Regions from separate parts of the Pseudacidovorax sp. 1753 genome, predicted to be linked through region 3. Evidence: predicted binding sites of a transcription regulator. Region 3 holds the regulator's gene; each other region holds the start of a gene.

What was found. The regulator HrcA, encoded in region 3, represses chaperone genes, less so after heat shock. The targets are predictions, from matches to a motif close to TTAGCACTCNNNNNNNNNGAGTGCTAA.
Region 1: a site for HrcA is predicted at 4,168-4,194, ahead of groES (co-chaperone GroES). Genes of this name have one in related genera too.
Region 2: a site for HrcA is predicted at 2,936-2,962, ahead of rpoH (RNA polymerase sigma factor RpoH). Genes of this name have one in related genera too.

The regions. Positions count from the first base shown of each region.
Region 1 covers NZ_JBEPKY010000035.1:23,125-29,171, forward strand. Annotated here, with positions in the region: gene ABIC63_RS28635 (NADP-dependent isocitrate dehydrogenase) at 1-1,938, shown strand, start outside; gene groL (chaperonin GroEL) at 2,125-3,765, opposite strand; gene groES (co-chaperone GroES) at 3,795-4,085, opposite strand; gene ABIC63_RS28650 (hypothetical protein) at 4,494-4,889, shown strand; gene ABIC63_RS28655 (TonB-dependent siderophore receptor) at 5,079-6,047, shown strand, end outside.
Region 2 covers NZ_JBEPKY010000016.1:31,796-37,842, reverse strand. Annotated here, with positions in the region: gene ABIC63_RS19905 (COX15/CtaA family protein) at 1-323, shown strand, start outside; gene cyoE (heme o synthase) at 347-1,225, shown strand; gene ABIC63_RS19895 (SCO family protein) at 1,222-1,866, shown strand; gene rpoH (RNA polymerase sigma factor RpoH) at 1,975-2,910, opposite strand; gene ABIC63_RS19885 (hypothetical protein) at 3,181-6,047, opposite strand, start outside.
Region 3 covers NZ_JBEPKY010000007.1:16,087-22,133, reverse strand. Annotated here, with positions in the region: gene ABIC63_RS09930 (adenosylcobalamin-dependent ribonucleoside-diphosphate reductase) at 1-2,630, shown strand, start outside; gene ABIC63_RS09925 (Crp/Fnr family transcriptional regulator) at 2,736-3,512, shown strand; gene hrcA (heat-inducible transcriptional repressor HrcA) at 3,575-4,588, opposite strand; gene ABIC63_RS09915 (NAD kinase) at 4,685-5,584, shown strand; gene recN (DNA repair protein RecN) at 5,585-6,047, shown strand, end outside.

The DNA.
Region 1 (6,047 bases), on a different contig from region 3:
GAACTGCAGGACAAGGGCTACAAGATCCCCGACTTCCCTGAGAATCCTCAGACTGACGAAGAGAAGGACATCCGCGCGCGCTACAACAAGTGCACCGGCTCGGCCGTCAACCCCGTGCTGCGTGAAGGCAACTCCGACCGCCGCGCGCCCAAGGCCGTCAAGGAATACGCCCGCAAGAACCCGCACAGCATGGCGCCCTGGAGCCAGGCCTCGCGCTCGCATGTGTCCCACATGCACGCCGGCGACTTCTATCACGGCGAAAAGTCGATGACGCTGGACCGCGCCCGCGACGTCAAGATGGAGCTGATCACCAAGAGCGGCAAGACCATCGTGCTCAAGCCGAAGGTGTCGTTGCTCGACCGTGAAGTCATCGACTCGATGTTCATGAGCAAGAAGGCGCTGCTGGCCTTCTACGAGAAGGAGATCGAAGACGCCCGCGAAACCGGCGTGATGTTCTCGCTGCACGTCAAGGCCACCATGATGAAGGTCTCGCACCCCATCGTGTTCGGCCACTGCGTGAAGATCTTCTACAAGGACGCCTTCGAGAAGCACGGCAAGCTGTTCGACGAGCTGGGCGTGAACGTCAACAACGGCATGGTCGACCTCTACAACAAGATCGCGACGCTGCCGACGGCCAAGCAGGACGAGATCAAGCGTGACCTGCATGCCTGCCACGAGCACCGGCCCGAGCTGGCCATGGTGGACTCGGCCAAGGGCATCACCAACTTCCACTCGCCCAACGACATCATCGTCGACGCCTCCATGCCCGCGATGATCCGCAACGGCGGCAAGATGTGGGACGCCAACGGCCGCCTGAAGGATGTCAAGGCCGTGATGCCGGAGTCGACCTTCGCCCGCATCTACCAGGAGATCATCAACTTCTGCAAGTGGCACGGCGCCTTCGACCCCAAGACCATGGGCACGGTCCCCAACGTCGGCCTGATGGCGCAGCAGGCCGAGGAATACGGCTCGCACGACAAGACCTTCGAAATCCCCGAGGACGGCGTCGCCAACATCACCGACCTGGCCACCGGCGAGGTGCTGATGAGCCAGAACGTGGAGCAGGGCGACATCTGGCGCATGTGCCAGGTCAAGGACGCCGCCATCCGCGACTGGGTCAAGCTGGCCGTCACCCGCGCCCGCAATTCCGGCATGCCCGTGGTCTTCTGGCTGGACCAGTACCGCCCGCACGAGGCGCAGCTGATCACCAAGGTCAAGATGTACCTGCATGAGCACAACACGACCGGCCTGGACATCCAGATCATGAGCCAGGTGCGCGCGATGCGTTACACGCTGGAGCGCGTGATCCGCGGCCTGGACACCATCAGCGCCACCGGCAACATCCTGCGCGACTACCTGACCGACCTGTTCCCGATCATGGAACTGGGCACCTCGGCCAAGATGCTGTCGATCGTGCCGCTGATGGCTGGCGGCGGCATGTACGAGACGGGCGCTGGCGGCTCGGCCCCGAAGCACGTTCAGCAATTGGTGGAAGAGAACCACCTGCGCTGGGATTCGCTGGGCGAGTTCCTGGCCCTGGCCGTGAGCCTGGAAGAGCTGGGCATCAAGAACAGCAACGCCAAGGCCAAGGTGCTGGCCAAGGCGCTGGACACCGCCACCGGCAAGCTGCTGGACAACAACAAGGGCCCGAGCCCCAAGACCGGCCAGCTGGACAACCGCGGCAGCCACTTCTACATCGCGCTGTACTGGGCCCAGGCCCTGGCCGAGCAGACCGAGGACGCCGAGCTGGCGGCCAAGTTCAAGCCCCTGGCCGAGAAGCTGGCCGCCGACGAGCAGAAGATCGTCGCCGAACTGGCCGAGGTGCAGGGCAAGCCGGCCGACATCGGCGGCTACTACAAGACCGACCCGGCCAAGACCGAAGCCGTGATGCGCCCCAGCAAGACCTTCAACGAGGACCTGGCCAGCGTCGCTGCCTGATCGGGTTCCGGGCTGCAGTGCAGCCCCGGCCCATCAACGAGAAAGCCGTCGCATGCGACGGCTTTTTTTCGCCCCGCCGAAGCAGCGCGCAGGCGGGCGCCCATGAAAAAAGCCGGGCTCTGCCCGGCTTTTTGATCTGACTTGAACAGAGCCAAATCGAGCGCGCAGCAGCGCGCTCGATTTGAATTACATGTCCATGCCGCCCATGCCACCCATGCCACCGGGCATGGCAGGCGCTGCAGACTCGTCCTTCGGCGCTTCGGCGACCATGCACTCGGTCGTCAGCAGCAGGGCAGCCACGGAAGCGGCGTTCTGCAGGGCGGTGCGGGTCACCTTGGTCGGGTCCAGGATGCCCATCTCGATCATGTCGCCATAGGTGTCGTTGGCGGCGTTGAAGCCGTAGTTGCCCTTGCCTTGCAGCACGGCGTTCACGACCACGCTCGGCTCGCCACCGGCGTTGGCGACGATCTCGCGCAGGGGCGCTTCGATGGCCTTCAGGATCAGCTTGATGCCGGCGTCCTGGTCGGCGTTGTCGCCCTTGATGTCACCCACGGCCTGCTTGGCACGCAGCAGGGCCACGCCACCACCGGCCACCACGCCTTCTTCCACCGCGGCACGCGTGGCGTGCAGGGCGTCTTCGACGCGGGCCTTCTTTTCCTTCATCTCGACTTCGGTGGCAGCGCCGACCTTGATCACGGCCACGCCGCCGGCCAGCTTGGCCACGCGCTCTTGCAGCTTCTCGCGGTCGTAGTCGCTGGTGGCTTCCTCGATCTGGATGCGGATCTGCTTGACGCGGGCTTCGATGTCGGCAGCGGCACCGGCGCCATCGATGATGGTGGTGTTTTCCTTGCCCACTTCGATGCGCTTGGCCTGGCCCAGGTCGGCCAGGGTCACCTTCTCGAGCGACAGGCCCACTTCTTCAGCGATGACCTTGCCGCCGGTCAGGATGGCGATGTCTTCCAGCATGGCCTTGCGGCGGTCGCCGAAGCCAGGTGCCTTGACGGCCACGACCTTCAGGATGCCGCGGATGGTGTTGACCACCAGGGTCGCCAGCGCTTCGCCGTCGACTTCTTCGGCAATGATCAGCAGCGGACGGCCGGCCTTGGCCACGGCTTCCAGCGTGGGCAGCAGGTCACGGATGTTGCTGATCTTCTTGTCGAACAGCAGGACAAACGGGTTGTCCAGCAGTGCGGCCTGCTTCTCGGGGTTGTTGATGAAGTAGGGCGACAGGTAGCCGCGGTCGAACTGCATGCCTTCGACGACGTCCAGCTCGTTGGCCAGGCTCTTGCCGTCTTCGACGGTGATCACGCCTTCCTTGCCGACCTTGTCCATCGCGTCAGCAATGATCTGGCCGACGTCGGTGTCGCTGTTGGCCGAGATGGAGCCGACCTGGGCGATTTCCTTGGAGGTCGTGGTGGCCTTGCTGGACTTCTTCAGCGCTTCGACCAGAGCGGCGACCGCCTTGTCGATGCCGCGCTTCAGGTCCATCGGGTTCAGGCCGGCGGCCACGTACTTGGAGCCTTCGCGCACGATGGCCTGGGCCAGCACGGTGGCGGTGGTGGTGCCATCACCGGCGTTGTCGCTGGTCTTGGAGGCCACTTCCTTCACGAGCTGGGCGCCCATGTTCTGCAGCTTGTCCTTCAGCTCGATTTCCTTGGCCACGGACACACCGTCCTTGGTCACGGTGGGGGCGCCGAAGGAGCGCTCGAGCACTACGTTGCGGCCCTTGGGGCCCAGGGTCACCTTGACGGCGTTGGCGAGGATGTTCACGCCTTCGACCATGCGTGCGCGGGCGTCGCCGCCGAAGACCACGTCTTTTGCTGCCATTTTGTGTTTCTCCTAGATCCGGGGATTGATTACTTCTCGACGACCGCGAACAGGTCGTCTTCCTTCATGACCAGCAGCTCTTCGCCATCGACCTTGACGGTCTGGCCGGAGTACTTGCCGAACAGCACGCGGTCGCCGACCTTGATGTTCAGGACGACGAAGTCGCCCTTGTCGTTGCGCTTGCCGGGGCCGACGGCGAGGACTTCACCCTGGTCCGGCTTCTCGGCGGCGTTGTCGGGGATCACGATGCCCGAGGCGGTCTTGGTTTCGCTTTCAACGCGCTTGACGATCACGCGATCGTGCAGAGGACGAAGTTTCATTAGGAATCTCCTGGAAGAGGGACGGAATGAGGGTTGTGCGGCGGGGCAGCGAGGCCCTGCCATCCACTTGGCGCCGGTGCTGTTAGCACTCACCGCCAGCGAGTGCTAATCATAAGGACTTTTGGCGGCGTTTCAACAGGGCGCGGGCCTACAGCGTGTCTGGACAGCAACCGGCAAGTCAGGACTTGACTATTCGTTGCGAACAATCGGCGCTGTTTAATCCATTAATTGTTCGCGTTATGGAAACGTTCCGGCCACGGCTTGGCACGCAGTAACGCGGCTTTGCGGGCGCATCATTCATTCCACGGCGCCGATGAAACCCCAAGCGCCGCCACCGCCCGGCGACGACCCGTCGCCCCGCAGGCTCTCAGTGGGTGACCCATCCTCGCTACAGAAAAGGACAACATCATGACCAAGACTTCCAAGACCCTCGCTGCCGCCGCGCTCGCCCTGTTCGCCGCCGCCGGTGCCGTTCATGCCGAGGAATACGAAGGCGTGCTCCAGTTCAACTCCAACCTCAGCCGCGCCGAAGTGCAGACCCAGGGTGTCGCTGCCGCCCATGGTCCCGATCTCTACGCCGAAGGCGCCCTGGCTCACACCACGCCGGTGATGAGCTCGCCGCGCCTGCGCGCCTCAGTGCAGGCCGAAGCCGTTGCGGCCGCCCATGCGCCCGACCAGAACGTGCAGGTCGGCTCGCGGGGCGACCAGCGCTTCTTCGCCGGCATCGCTCCGAGCACCGTGGTCGGCGGTACCACCTGGGCGATCCGCGGCAACACGAGCGCTGCCCAGCAAGGCGCTGAATAAGCCAACCTTGCGCGGGGAGGCCAGAGGGGCCGGCCCGTGTCTTTTTTCATAGGCGCCTGCGGGCGCCTTTTTCAATGGCGGCCACCACGCATTCCCACAGGCGGCGCCAGCCCATGCCGAAGCGTCAGCATCACGTCAACTTAGAATAAAAATTGTTCTCAGTTGTATTGTTATGAGGATCGCTTGTCCATGCCTTTCGACGCATCGTTGCCGTCTCCGCGCCGCCCAGGGGTGGTCCAGAGTGCCTGGGTACTTCTGCTGAGCACGGCCGCAGCCTCGGCCCAGGTACCCGCGGTTTCATCGGCTGCGAACACCTTGCCGACGGTGCGTGTCGATGCCGAGGCACCGGCCGAGACCGCCACCTCGCCGGTCATCGGCTACCGCGCCACGCGCAGCGCCACGGCCACCAAGACCGACACCCCCCTGGCCGAGACGCCGCAATCCGTGACCATCGTGACGCGCGACCAGATCGTGGACCAGGGCGCCACGAACCTGCAGGACGCGCTGGGCTATGCCGCTGGCGTGCGCTCGGACGCCTACGGCCTGGACTCGCGCAACGATGCCGTGCGCGTGCGCGGCTCGACGCCGGACGTCTACCTCGACGGCCTCAAGCAGGCCTACGGCTACTACACCAGCACCACCCGCACCGACCCCTACACGCTCGAGCGGCTGGAAGTGCTGCGCGGACCTTCCGGCATGCTCTTCGGCGCCGGCACGGCCGCGGGCGTGGTCAACATGGTCAGCAAGCGGCCGCTGTTCGAGACGCAGCGCGAAGTGGGCGTGCAGTTGGGCAGCTGGAACCGCCGCCAGCTGCAGGCCGACCTGACCGGCCCGCTGAATGCCGAAGGCACGCTGGCCTATCGGCTGATCGCCGTGGCCCGCAAGTCCGACACGCAGGTCGACCATGTGCCGGACGACCGGCAACTGCTTGCGCCCTCGCTCACCTGGCGGCCCACGGCCATGACGTCGCTGACCCTGCAGGGCCTGTGGCAGCAGGACAAGAGCGGCAGCTCGTCGCAGTTCTTCCCGTGGCAGGGCACGATCCTGCCCAACCCGAATGGCCGTTTGCCCACCGACCGCTTCATCGGCGAGGCCGGCGACCACTACGACAGCACCCGCCGCACTTTCGGCTGGCAGTTCGAGCACCGCTTCAACGAC
Region 2 (6,047 bases), on a different contig from region 3:
CGGCCATCCACTACACACACCGACTGATGGCTTACGCGGTCTTTGCCGTTCTCATCGTGCTCTTCCTCAAGCTCCGTCATGTTCCCGCATTGCGTACCCAGGCCCGCTGGCTCGGGGGCCTTGCTCTGCTGCAACTGGCCACCGGTCTCGGCAACGTGCTGCTGGGCTGGCCGCTGGCTGCGGCCGTGCTGCACACGGGCGGTGCCGCCGCGCTGGCCACGGTGATGACCTGGGCGCTGTGCGAGAGCCGAGTGCAACGGGGCGGCCTGCCGCAGGCACCGACGCGGCGTCCGGCCTTCGGTCCGCAGGAGGCTCGACCGTGAGCGCGCCAGCCCATCCCGCCCAGATGCCGGCCACCAGCGTGTGGCGGCAGTTCTACGCGCTCACCAAGCCGCGCGTGGTGCAGCTGATCGTGTTCTGCGCCCTCATCGGCATGGTGCTGGCCGTGCCCGAGGTGCCTACGCTGGCAGAGCTGCTGCGCATGGCCGAGGCCTGCCTTGGCATCTGGCTGGTCGCCGGTGCGGCCGCAGCCTTCAACTGCCTGGTCGAGAAGGGCATCGACGCCCGCATGAAGCGCACGGCCTGGCGGCCGACCGCCCGTGGTGAACTCTCCGACCGACAGGCGCTTCTGTTCTCTGCAGCGCTCTGTGCGCTCGGCTCGGCCATCCTGTGGTTCGCGGTCAACCCGCTGACGATGTGGCTCACCTTCGCCACCTTCGTGGGCTATGCCGTGGTCTACACCGTGGTGCTCAAGCCGCTCACGCCGCAGAACATCGTGATCGGCGGTGCCTCCGGCGCGATGCCGCCGGTGTTGGGCTGGGCCGCCATGACGGGCAGCGTCGACCCGGAGGCGCTGATCCTGTTCCTCATCATCTTCCTGTGGACGCCGCCGCACTTCTGGGCGCTGGCGCTTTACCGGGTGGAGGACTACCGCCGCGCCGGCCTGCCGATGCTGCCGGTGACGCACGGCAACGAATACACGCGGCTGCAGATCCTGCTCTACACGCTGATCCTGTTCGCGGCCTGCCTGATGCCGTTCATCTATCGCATGAGCGGCTGGCTCTACCTGCTGGCCGCCATTGCCGTGAGCGTGGGCTTCTGCGGCTATGCCTACGCCTTGTGGCGCCGCTATTCCGACCAACTGGCGCGCAAGACCTTCCGCTTCTCGCTCATCCATCTGAGCGTGCTGTTCGCAGCATTGCTGGTGGACCACTACGTCCTATGACCGACCGACTGCCTTCGCCTTCCTCGACGCTCGCGCATACGTTGCCGGGCCGGCGCCGCGCGCTGCAACTGCTGGGCGCCGGCTGCGCTGCCGTGGCGCTGGGTGCCTGCACCGATCCCAAGCCCAGCTTCCAGGCCGTGGACATAACCGGTGCCGACTATGCCAAGGACTTCCGCCTGACCGACATGAACGGCCGCGAGCGCACCATGGCGGACTTCAAGGGCAAGGCGGTGGTGCTCTTCTTCGGCTACGCACAGTGCCCCGACGTGTGCCCCACCACCATGAGCGAGATGCTCCAGGTGCGGGAGAAGCTGGGTGCCGATGGCCAGCGCGTGCAGGTGCTGTTCGTCACTGTCGATCCGGAGCGCGACACGGCCGAGGTGATGAAGGCCTACATGACCGCCTTCGACCCCAGCTTCCTGGCGCTGATCCCCACGACGGAGCAACTGCCCGCGCTGGCCAAGGACTTCAAGGTCTACTACAAGAAGGTGGAGGGCAAGACGCCCACCAGCTATTCGATGGACCATTCGGCCGCGAGCTTCGTCTACGACCCGCAAGGCCGGCTGCGTCTGTACGCCCGCTACGGCCTGGGCACCGACGCGATGGCCTCGGACCTCAAGACGCTGCTGGCGTCGAGCTGAGCCAGACCGTTGACGGGTGCGCCATCCGCGCGCAAGGTGGGCTGGAGGGCGAACGCCCAATGAAAAACCCGGCCTCGGCCGGGTTTCATTGGTAGCGCGCGGCGAAGCTCAGGCGTATTCGGCCAGCGCCTTCTTCATCTTCTTCATCGCCGCCGACTCGATCTGGCGGATGCGCTCGGCCGACACGCCGTAATCGGCGGCCAACTCGTGCAGCGTCATGCCGCCGGAACCGTCGTCATTCACCTTGAGCCAGCGCTCTTCCACGATGCGGCGGCTGCGCGGGTCCAGCGTCTCCAGCGCGGTCGCAATGCCGTCGGTGGACAGGCGATCGCGCTGACGCGACTCGAGCTGCGCCGTCGGCTCTTGCGTTGCGTCGGCCAGATAGGCGATGGGGCCGAAGGCCTCGTCGTCGCCGTCCGAAGGCGTCGGGTCCAGCATCACGTCACCACCCGACAGGCGGGTTTCCATCTCCACGACTTCTTCGCGCTTGACGTTCAGGTGCTCGGCCACCAGGCCGATCTCCTCGCTGTTGAGGGTTTCCCGATGCGTGTCGGCATCAACCGCCTCGGCCTTGAAACCCTGCTTGAGCGACCGCAGGTTGAAGAACAGCTTGCGCTGGGCCTTGGTGGTCGCCACCTTGACCATGCGCCAGTTCTTGAGGATGTACTCGTGGATTTCAGCCTTGATCCAGTGGATGGCGTAGCTCACCAGCCGAACGCCCTGGTCTGGGTCGAAGCGGCGCACGGCCTTCATCAGGCCGATGTTGCCCTCCTGGATCAGGTCGCCGTGCGGCAGGCCATAGCCCAGGTACTGGCGGGAAATCGAGATCACCAGGCGCAGGTGCGACAGGATCAGCGCACCGGCGGCTTGCAGATCGCCTTCGTCGCGCAGACGGCGTGCGAAGTTGCGCTCTTCTTCCTGGGAGAGCAGGGGCAGGCGATTGGCCGCCGAGATGTAGGCGTCCAGGTTGCCCAGCGGGGGCACCATCGCCCACGGGTTGGCAACGGCCAGTGACTGCGAAGACACAGCAGACAGGTTGGACATCAGGGTTACTCCTTGCTTGAGGATATTAGCACTCGGGGGGTTTGAGTGCTAACGCCCGGGTGAGTTCCCATCATTCCCGCATAGTCGATAGTTTTTATTGGTAGGACGTGGACGCCGCCGAGACGCCGGCGCGTCCTGCGCTCGGGCTGAACCCACCTTGGTGGAGTCCATGAGCTCCGCTTCGCCCGAAGGAGAGCACCGACTGGCTGGGTTAGAGCTTGGCTGGTGGCGCTGCGTTCCCGCCGGGGCGGAACGCAGCGCCTTTCCGGCTCAACCCAGCAGGTTGTGGAGCAGGCCCGACACGGCGCCCACGGGGCTGTTCGCCGCACCCGTGGCCGTACCGCTGGACACGGGCTCGGTGGTGCTCGCGACGGTGCCGACCAGGCTGCCCAGCAGCCCGCCGACCGCGCCGTCACCGGAAAGCAGGCCCCCTGCAGAGCCGGCGAGCCCGCCACCCAGCAGCCCGCTGTCTCCGGCGACGGTATCGAGCACGCCAGTCAGCGCGCCGTTGTCGCCCAGAACGCTGTCCAACAGGTCATTGGCGCCGTTGGCCCCGCTCAGCGCACCACCGACCGGCCCGTTCCCACCCAGGACGCTGTCCAGCAGATCCCCGCCCGTGACGTTGCCCAGCACGCCGTCGGCGCCTGCAACGGTATCCAGCAGGCCACCGACGATGCCGTCTTCGCCGAGCAGGCCGCCGACGGCGTCGTCGCCCGTCAGGTTGCCGCTGGCGATGCCGCCCAGCAGGCCATCGTCACCCAGCACACTCCCCACCAGATCGCCCCCCAGGAGTTCGCCGCCGGTCACGCCGCCCAGCAGGCCGCCGTCGCCGGCCACGGTGTCGAGCAGACCGCCCGCGATGCCGGTGTCGCCAGCGATGCCGCCGAGCAGGTCACCGCCGGTGAGCCCACCCAGCAGACCGTCCTGGCCCAGCACGCCGCCGAGCAAGTCACCTCCCAGCAGGTCACCCCCAGTGACGCCACCCAGCAGGCCGTCGCTGCCGAGCACGCCGCCCAGCAGGTCGCCGCCCAACGCACCGTCGGTGATGTTCGCCACGCCGTCGGTCACGTAGTCCACCTGCTGCGTCACGCCGGAGAGGACGTCGTGCACGATGTTCGAGCCCAGCAGCCCTTCGCTCAGCGGCGAGACCAGGCCGTCCACCGCGCCGGTGGCCGTGCCCACTACGTCATCCACGGGGTCCAGCACGTTCGGGTCGTTGGCCGTGAAGCTGTCGCCCAGCAGCGGCGACAGCGCACCGCTGACCGTGCCGCCGACGTTGTCCACCAGACCCGTGACCGGTGCCAGCGTGTCCGACAGGCCCAGCTCGCCCACCAGGGGCAGGCTGTCCAGGCTGGCGACGGTGTCGGAGACCACGCCCACCGCGGGGTCCAGCAGCTGGTTGCCCGTGCCACCGTCGCCCCCGCCGGTCAGGCCGCCAAGGAGGCCTCCCAGCAGGCCATCGTCACCCAGCACGCCACCGAGCAGATCGCCGCCCAGCAAGTCACCACCAGTGAGGCCACTCAGCAGGCCGTCTTCACCGAGAACGCCGCCGAGCAGGTCTCCGCCGAGGAGCTCGCCTCCCAGCAGGCCGCCCACGACGCCGTTCTCGCCGACCAGTCCGCCCACCAGGCCGTCCTCGGTCAGCAGACCGCCGACCAGGCCGTCGTCGCCCAGCACGCCACCCAGCAGCCCCTGGTCGCCCAGCACGGCATCCAGCGGGCCGCCGAGCGTGCCCCCCACCAAGCCGCCGATCAGACCGTCCTCGCCCAGCAGCGTGTCGGTCAGCCCGTCGACGATGCCGCCGTTGCCGACCACGCCACCGAGCAGGCCGTTGTCGGCCACCAGGCCGCCGACCAGGCCATCCTCGGCCAGCAGCCCGCCCACCAGGCCGTTCTCGGTCAGCAGCCCGCCGACGAGGCCGTCGTCGCCGAGCACGCCGCCCAGCAGGTTGCCGACGACGCCGTCCTCGGCGAGCAGGCCGTCCACCACGCCGTCCAGGCCGGTGGCGCCGAGCACGCCGCCCAGGGGGCCGTCGCTGCTCACGAGGTTGTCCAGCAGGTTGACGACGGCATCGGTGACGTAGTCGACCTGGGTGTCGAGGGAGCCGAGCACGGCGCCCGTGGTGCCGCTGCCCAGGAGGTCGTCCACGACAGGGGTGAGCACGGTGCCCAGGCCGTCGGTGACGCTGTCGACGCTCTGGTCGACGGGGTCGAGGGCGTTGGGGTCGTTGGCGGTGAATTCGGAGCCGACCAGGGGCGAGAGGGTGTTGTCCAGCACGGTGGTCACGTTGTCGACGACGCTGACCACGGGGTTGAGCGAGTCGCCCAGGCCCAGGGCATCGGAGACGCCCCCGACGACGGTGCCGCCGAGGCTGTCGGTGGGATCGAGCAGGGCATCGGCGTCTGCGTCTGCGTCTGCGTCTGCGTCTGCGTCTGCGTCTGCGTCTGCGTCTGCATCTGCGTCCGCATCGGCATCGGCATCGGCATCGGCATCGGCATCGGCATCGGCGTCAGCGTCAGCGTCGGCATCCGCATCCGCATCCGCGTCAGCATCGGCATCGGCATCGGCATCGGCATCGGCATCGGCGTCGGCATCGGCATCGGCATCGGCATCGGCATCGGCATCGGCATCGGCATCGGCATCGGCATCGGCATCGGCATCGGCATCGGCGTCGGCGTCGGCGTCGGCATCCGCATCGGCGTCGGCGTCGGCATCGGCATCGGCATCGGCATCGGCATCGGCATCGGCATCGGCATCGGCATCGGCATCGGCATCGGCATCGGCATCCGCGTCGGCATCAGCATCAGCATCAGCGTCAGCGTCAGCGTCGCCGTCATCAGGCGGGGTCGTGGGCGGGTTGGTGCCGCCAGGTTGTGTGAGGAAGACGGGGAAGGCCGTGCCGTTGTCGTCGCCGCCGCCGGCCAGTGCGCCCAGGACCAGTCCACCGCCCAGGGCGGCCAGGGCGAACTCGCCGAGTCCGAGGCCGCCGGCCATCGGGGGCGCGCCCTTCTTCACGGCCAGCGCGGCGGAGTCGACGCCCGAGTCGACCTGCAGGTCGCCCGAGGCAAGCCCCACATCGAGCTGGGAACCGCCGCCTTCGAGCGCGCGGGTGGTCACGGTGGCGTCCGTGCCACCGA
Region 3 (6,047 bases):
AAGCCACGCTCATCAACTGCTTCGTCCAGCCGGTCGGCGATTCCATCGCCGAGGACGATGAAGGCCATCCCGGCATCTACACGGCCCTGACCGAAGCGGCCGAGACCATGCGGCGCGGCGGCGGCGTGGGCTACGACTTCTCGCGCATCCGCCCCAAGGGCGCACGGGTGCGCAGCACCCAATCGAGCGCCTCAGGCCCGGTGAGCTACATGCGCGTGTTCGACCGCTCCTGCGAGACGGTGGAATCGGCCGGCGCGCGCCGGGGCGCCCAGATGGCCGTGCTGCGCTGCGACCATCCGGACGTGGAGGAATTCATCCACGCGAAGGACGCGGGCGACCTGCGCAACTTCAACATCTCGGTCGGCATCACCGACGCCTTCATGCAGGCCGTGCAGGCCGATGCCGAAATCGAGCTGGTGCACCGCGCCGAGCCTGGCGAGGCGCAGAAGGCCGAAGGTGCCCATCCACGTGGCGATGGCGCCTGGGTCTACCGCCGCGTACCCGCACGTGCGCTGTGGGACCAGATCATGCGCGCCACCTACGACCACGCCGAACCGGGCGCGCTCTTCCTGGACCGCATCAATGCCAACAACAACCTCGGCTACTGCGAGACCATCTCCGCCACCAATCCCTGCGCCGAGCAGCCGCTGCCGCCCTACGGCTGCTGCTGCCTGGGCTCCATCGACCTGACGCGCTTCGTGCGCCAGCCCTTCGAGCCCGAGGCACGCTTCGACGAGGCGGCCTTCGACGCGCTCATCCCCACCTGCGTGCGCATGCTGGACAACGTGCTCGACGTGTCGCTCTGGCCCCTGCCCCGCCAGCGCGAGGAAGCGATGGCCAAGCGCCGCATCGGCCTGGGCTTCACCGGACTGGGCGATGCGCTGGCCATGCTCGGGCTGCGCTACGACGAGGCGCCGGCGCGGCAGATGGCGGCGCGCATCGCCGAGCGGCTGCGCGACGCGGCCTATGCCGCCTCCGCCGAACTGGCGCGCGAGCGTGGCGCCTTCTCCCTGTTCAATGCCGACCTCTACCTGCAGCGCGGGCGCTTCGCCGCGCGCCTGCCGGCGGCGCTGCGGGAGCGCATCCGCCGCCACGGCCTGCGCAACTCGCACCTGCTGTCGATCGCGCCGACCGGCACCATCAGCCTGGCCTTTGCCGACAACGCCAGCAATGGCATCGAGCCGCCGTTCAGCTGGACGTACCAGCGCAAGAAGCGCATGGCCGACGGCACCTTCCAGGAATTCGCGGTGGAGGACCATGCCTGGCGCCTGTTCCGCCACTTGCGCGGGCCGGACGCGCCTTTGCCGCCCGCCTTTGTCACGGCGCTGGAGATGAGCGCCCAGTCGCATGCGGCCATGGTGGCGGCCGTCGCGCCCTTCATCGACACCTCGATCAGCAAGACGGTGAACGTGCCGGCAGACTATCCCTACGCGGCCTTCCAGGATCTTTACCTGCAGGCGTGGCAGTCCGGCCTGAAGGGCCTGGCCACCTACCGGCCCAATGCCGTGCTGGGCGCCGTGCTCAGCGTGCCGCAGCCGGACGCCGCCCTGCCCGCGCCGGGCATCGCCGACCGCCGCCTGGCGCTGGATCGCCTGCCGCGCGAGCCGGTGCTGGCCTCGCTGCGCTGGCCCGGCCGGCCGGACTTTCCCGCCGGCAATGCGGCCTGGTGCACCATGGTTCGGCATCCGCACGGGCAGTTCGCGCTTTTCGTCGGCGAAGCCCCGGACGGCGGCGAGGGCGCCCGGCCGCTGCCCTTCGAGGTGTGGGTCAACGGCGCCGAGCAGCCCCGCGGCCTGGGCGCCCTGGCCAAGACGCTGTCGATGGACCTGCGGGCGCGCGACGCCGAATGGGTGCGCCTCAAGCTCGACGCGCTGGCCACCGTGCAGGAGGAGCGCCCCTTCGACATGCCCTTCCCACCCCATGGCGAGGTGCGCACATTCCCCGGCGTGGTTGCCGCCACCGCCGCCGTGCTGCGCTGGCGCTGCGAGCAGTTGGGTCTGTGGAACCCGCCCGCGCCCGGCACGCCGGTGCTCGACGCCCTGTTCAGCCTGGACGAGCCGCACACCGGCCCCTCCGGCACGCTGGCCTGGGCCGTGGACATCGAGAACCCGGCCACGGGCGAAGCCTTCACCCTCACGCTCAAGGAGGTGCTGCTGCCCAGCCCCAGCGGCGCCACCCACACCCGGCCCTGCGCCCTGGGCTTCTCGGGCAACTATCCGCGCGCGCTCGACGGACTGGCGCGCGTGCTGTCGCTGGACATGCGGGTGATCGACCCGGCATGGATTGGCATGAAGCTGCGCAAGCTGCTGAGCTATGCCGAGCCGCTGGGCCACTTCATGGCCTTCGTGCCCAGCCTGGATCCGAAGGTGCGGCGGCAGCAGACCTGGCCCTCGACCGTGGCCTACCTGGCGCGGCTGGTGATCCATCGCTACGCCATGCTCGGTGTGCTGGACGAGGAAGGCTTTCCGCTTCAGGAGATGGGCATCCTGGCCGCCCCTGCCGTCACAGCGCCGGGCGTGCAGCAGGCCATGGCCGGCGCCGCCTGCCCCGAATGCGGCAACGCCACCCTGATCCGCAAGGATGGCTGCAGCTTCTGTACCGCCTGCGGCTTCACCGGACTGTGCGGCTGATGGCGGGCGGCGGCCGATCCGCCAACCCTTGCGCTGGCTCAAGGCAGCGCGGTCGCATCGTGGGCAGAGTCGGGCATCGACCACCTGACGCCACCCCGACCTTTCATGCTGCCGGCCCTGTCTTCCCTGACCTCCGACGCACCGCGCCCCGAAGCGCGGCGCTGGAAAGCCGCCACCGGGCGGCGGCCGGTCGTCCTGTCCGGCGTGCCCTTGTTGCGCGGCGCCTTCGCCCCCCGCGAGCCAGCACCGGCCACGCTGGAGCGGCTGGCCGGCGCCCTGCGCCTGCATGTGCTGCCCAAGGGCGCCATCGCCGCCATGCCGGACAACCATCCACCGTCGTGGTGGCTCGTTGCCGAAGGCCGCATCGTGGTCGGCCGCATTGGTGCGGATGGGGGTCTGGTCGAGAACCGCGTTCTCGGCCCGGGCCAGTGGCTGGATCTCGCCTCCGCCTGGCTGGAGTCGGACTGGATCGAGTCAGCCGTGTGTCCGGCTCGCGTCACCCTGGCCGCACTGCCGCTGGAGCACCTGCTGGAAGCCGCTCGGCAGGATCCGGCCCTTCAGCGCGCCGTCGGCCTGGTGATGGCCGAGCGCATCCGCCAACTGACGGACGGGCGGCACGAATTGGCCACCAAGGACGTGCTGGGGCGCCTGGCCGCCTGGCTGCTGCGCGAACCTTTCGAAGCCGCCGGCAAGGACCGCTCGGTGCGATTGCCGGTGCAGAAGCGCTCCATTGCGCGCCAGCTGGTGATGGCACAGGCCACGCTGTCCCGCTGCTTCCGGCGACTGGTGGAACTGGGATGCATCGAGATGCATGGCTACGTCGTACTGATCCGCGACGTGCCGGCGCTGCAGGCGCTGGCGGGGGAAGCGCCGGCGCGCTGATCCGCGGTCGTCCGAACGGCGTGCCCCGTCTCTCTACGCCATGTCGGCGCGGCGCCGAACGGCTACTTGTTGTTGTGGCTCAGCGCGTTGCTGACCAAGCGGGAAGTGATGTCCACGATCTGGATCATGCGGTCATAGGGCATGCGGGTCGGTCCGATCACGCCCAGGGTGCCGACCACCTCGCCGTTGACTTCGTAGTTGGCACTGACGACCGACAGCTCTTCGTACGGCACCACCTGGCTTTCGCCGCCAATGAAGATGCGCACGCCGTCGGACTTGCTGGACATGTCCAGCAACCGCATCAGCTCGGCCTTCTGCTCGAACAACTCGAAGGCACGGCGCAACTGGCCCATGTCGCTGGAGAAGTCGCTCACGGCCAGCAGGTTGCGCTCGCCAGCGATGATGACCTCTTCCTGCGCCTGCGAAAACGCCTGCGAGCTCGCCTGCACCGCCGCCTGCATCAACGAGGCGATCTCGGCGCGCAGGCCGTCCATCTCGCTCTTGAGGCGGTCGCGCACCTGCTCGATGGACAGCCCGCCGTAGTTCGCGGTGAGGTAGTTGGAGGTCTCGATCAGCTCCGACTGGGTGTAGTCCCGGTCGGTGAAGATCACCTGGTTCTGCACGTCGCCGTCGGGCGAGACGATGATGACCAGGAGCCGCCGCTCCGACAGCCGCAGGAATTCGATGTGCCGGAAGGCCGTCGTGCGCCGCGGCGCCATCACCACGCCCACGAACTGGGAGAGGTTCGACAGCAGCTGTGCCGCGCTGGCGATCACTTTCTGGGGCTGGTCCGGCGGCAGGCTCGGCGGCGTGGACTGCAACTGGGCCCGCTGGGCCGTGAGCATGGTGTCGACGAACAGCCGGTAGCCGCGCGCAGTGGGAATGCGGCCGGCGGAGGTGTGGGGGCTGACGATCAGCCCCAGGTCCTCGAGGTCGGCCATCACATTGCGGATGGTGGCGGGGGAAAGCTCGAGACCGGCGGCACGCGAGAGCGTGCGCGAGCCGACGGGTTGGCCGTCGGCGATGTAGCGTTCCACCAGGGTCTTGAGCAGCAGCTTGGCGCGGTCGTCCAGCATCGGCAAATGATACCCCGCGGCCCGCGATCCCTAGGCGGCGGACAAGGCCTTGCCAGGCGGTGGGACGCCTCCGGTGTCGTGATGTAATTTGTCCCCATGCACGCACCCTTCCGCCATGTGGCGCTCATCGGCAAGTACCAGGCGACGGCGGCGCGCGAGCGCGATGCCGTCATCGAGGGCATTGCGGCGTTCCTGGAGTCGCGCGGCTGCGTCGTGGTGCTCGAGCGCAGCAGCGCCGAATGCGGCGAGGACGGCGTGCCGCGCGCGGGCCGCTGGCCCCTGCTCACGGTGCAGGAGATCGGCGAGCAGTGCGACCTGGGCCTGGTCGTCGGCGGCGACGGCACCATGCTGGGCATCGGCCGGCAGCTCGCCCGCTACGGCGTGCCGCTGATCGGCATCAACCGCGGCCGCCTGGGCTTCGTCACCGACATCCCGCTGGAACATTACGAGGCCACACTCACGCCGATGCTGGCCGGCGAGTACGAGGAAGACCACCGCAGCCTGATCCAGGCCCGGGTCATGCGCGCCAGCGAGGTCGTGTTCACCGCCCAGGCCATGAACGACGTGGTGGTCAACCGCGGCGCCACCTCCGGCATGGTCGAGCTGCGCGTCTCGGTCGGCGGGCATCTGGTGGCCAACCAGCGTGCCGACGGCCTGATCATCGCCACGCCTACCGGCTCCACCGCTTACGCACTGTCGGCGGGCGGGCCGATGCTGCATCCCTCCATCCCCGGCTGGGTGATGGTGCCGATCGCGCCGCACACGCTGTCGAACCGGCCGATCCTGCTGCCCGACGCCGAGGAGATCTCGGTCGAGGTGGTGGGCGGGCGCGACGCCAGCGCCAATTTCGACATGCAGTCCCTCGCCTCCCTCGCCCATGGCGACCAGGTGCTGGTGCGGCGCTCCGAGCACAGGGTGCGCTTCCTGCATCCGCGCGGCTGGAGCTATTTCGACACCCTGCGCAAGAAACTTCACTGGAACGAAGGAGGCTCCTGAGTGGCCCTGCGACGCATCGTCCTGCGCGACTTCGTCATCGTCCGCGCGCTCGACCTGGACCTGGCCGAGGGCTTCACCGTGCTCACGGGCGAGACTGGCGCCGGCAAGTCGATCCTGATCGACGCCCTGCAACTGGCGCTGGGCAACCGGGCCGACGCCGGTTCCGTGCGCGAAGGCGCCGAGCGGCTGGATGTGAGCGCCGAATTCGACGCCGACCCGGCGCTCGGCACCTGGCTGGAAGAAGGCGGCTTCGAGGCCGGCGACACCCTGCTGCTGCGCCGCACCGTCGACACCCAGGGCCGCAGCCGCGGCTGGATCAACGGAAGCCCGGCCACCGCCACGCAGCTGCGTGAACTGGGCGCGCACCTGCTGGACATCCACGGCCAGCATGCGTGGCAGAGCCTGACCCGCCCCGATGCCGTGCGCGGCCTGCTGGACGCCTATGCCGGGGTCCGAACCGCCG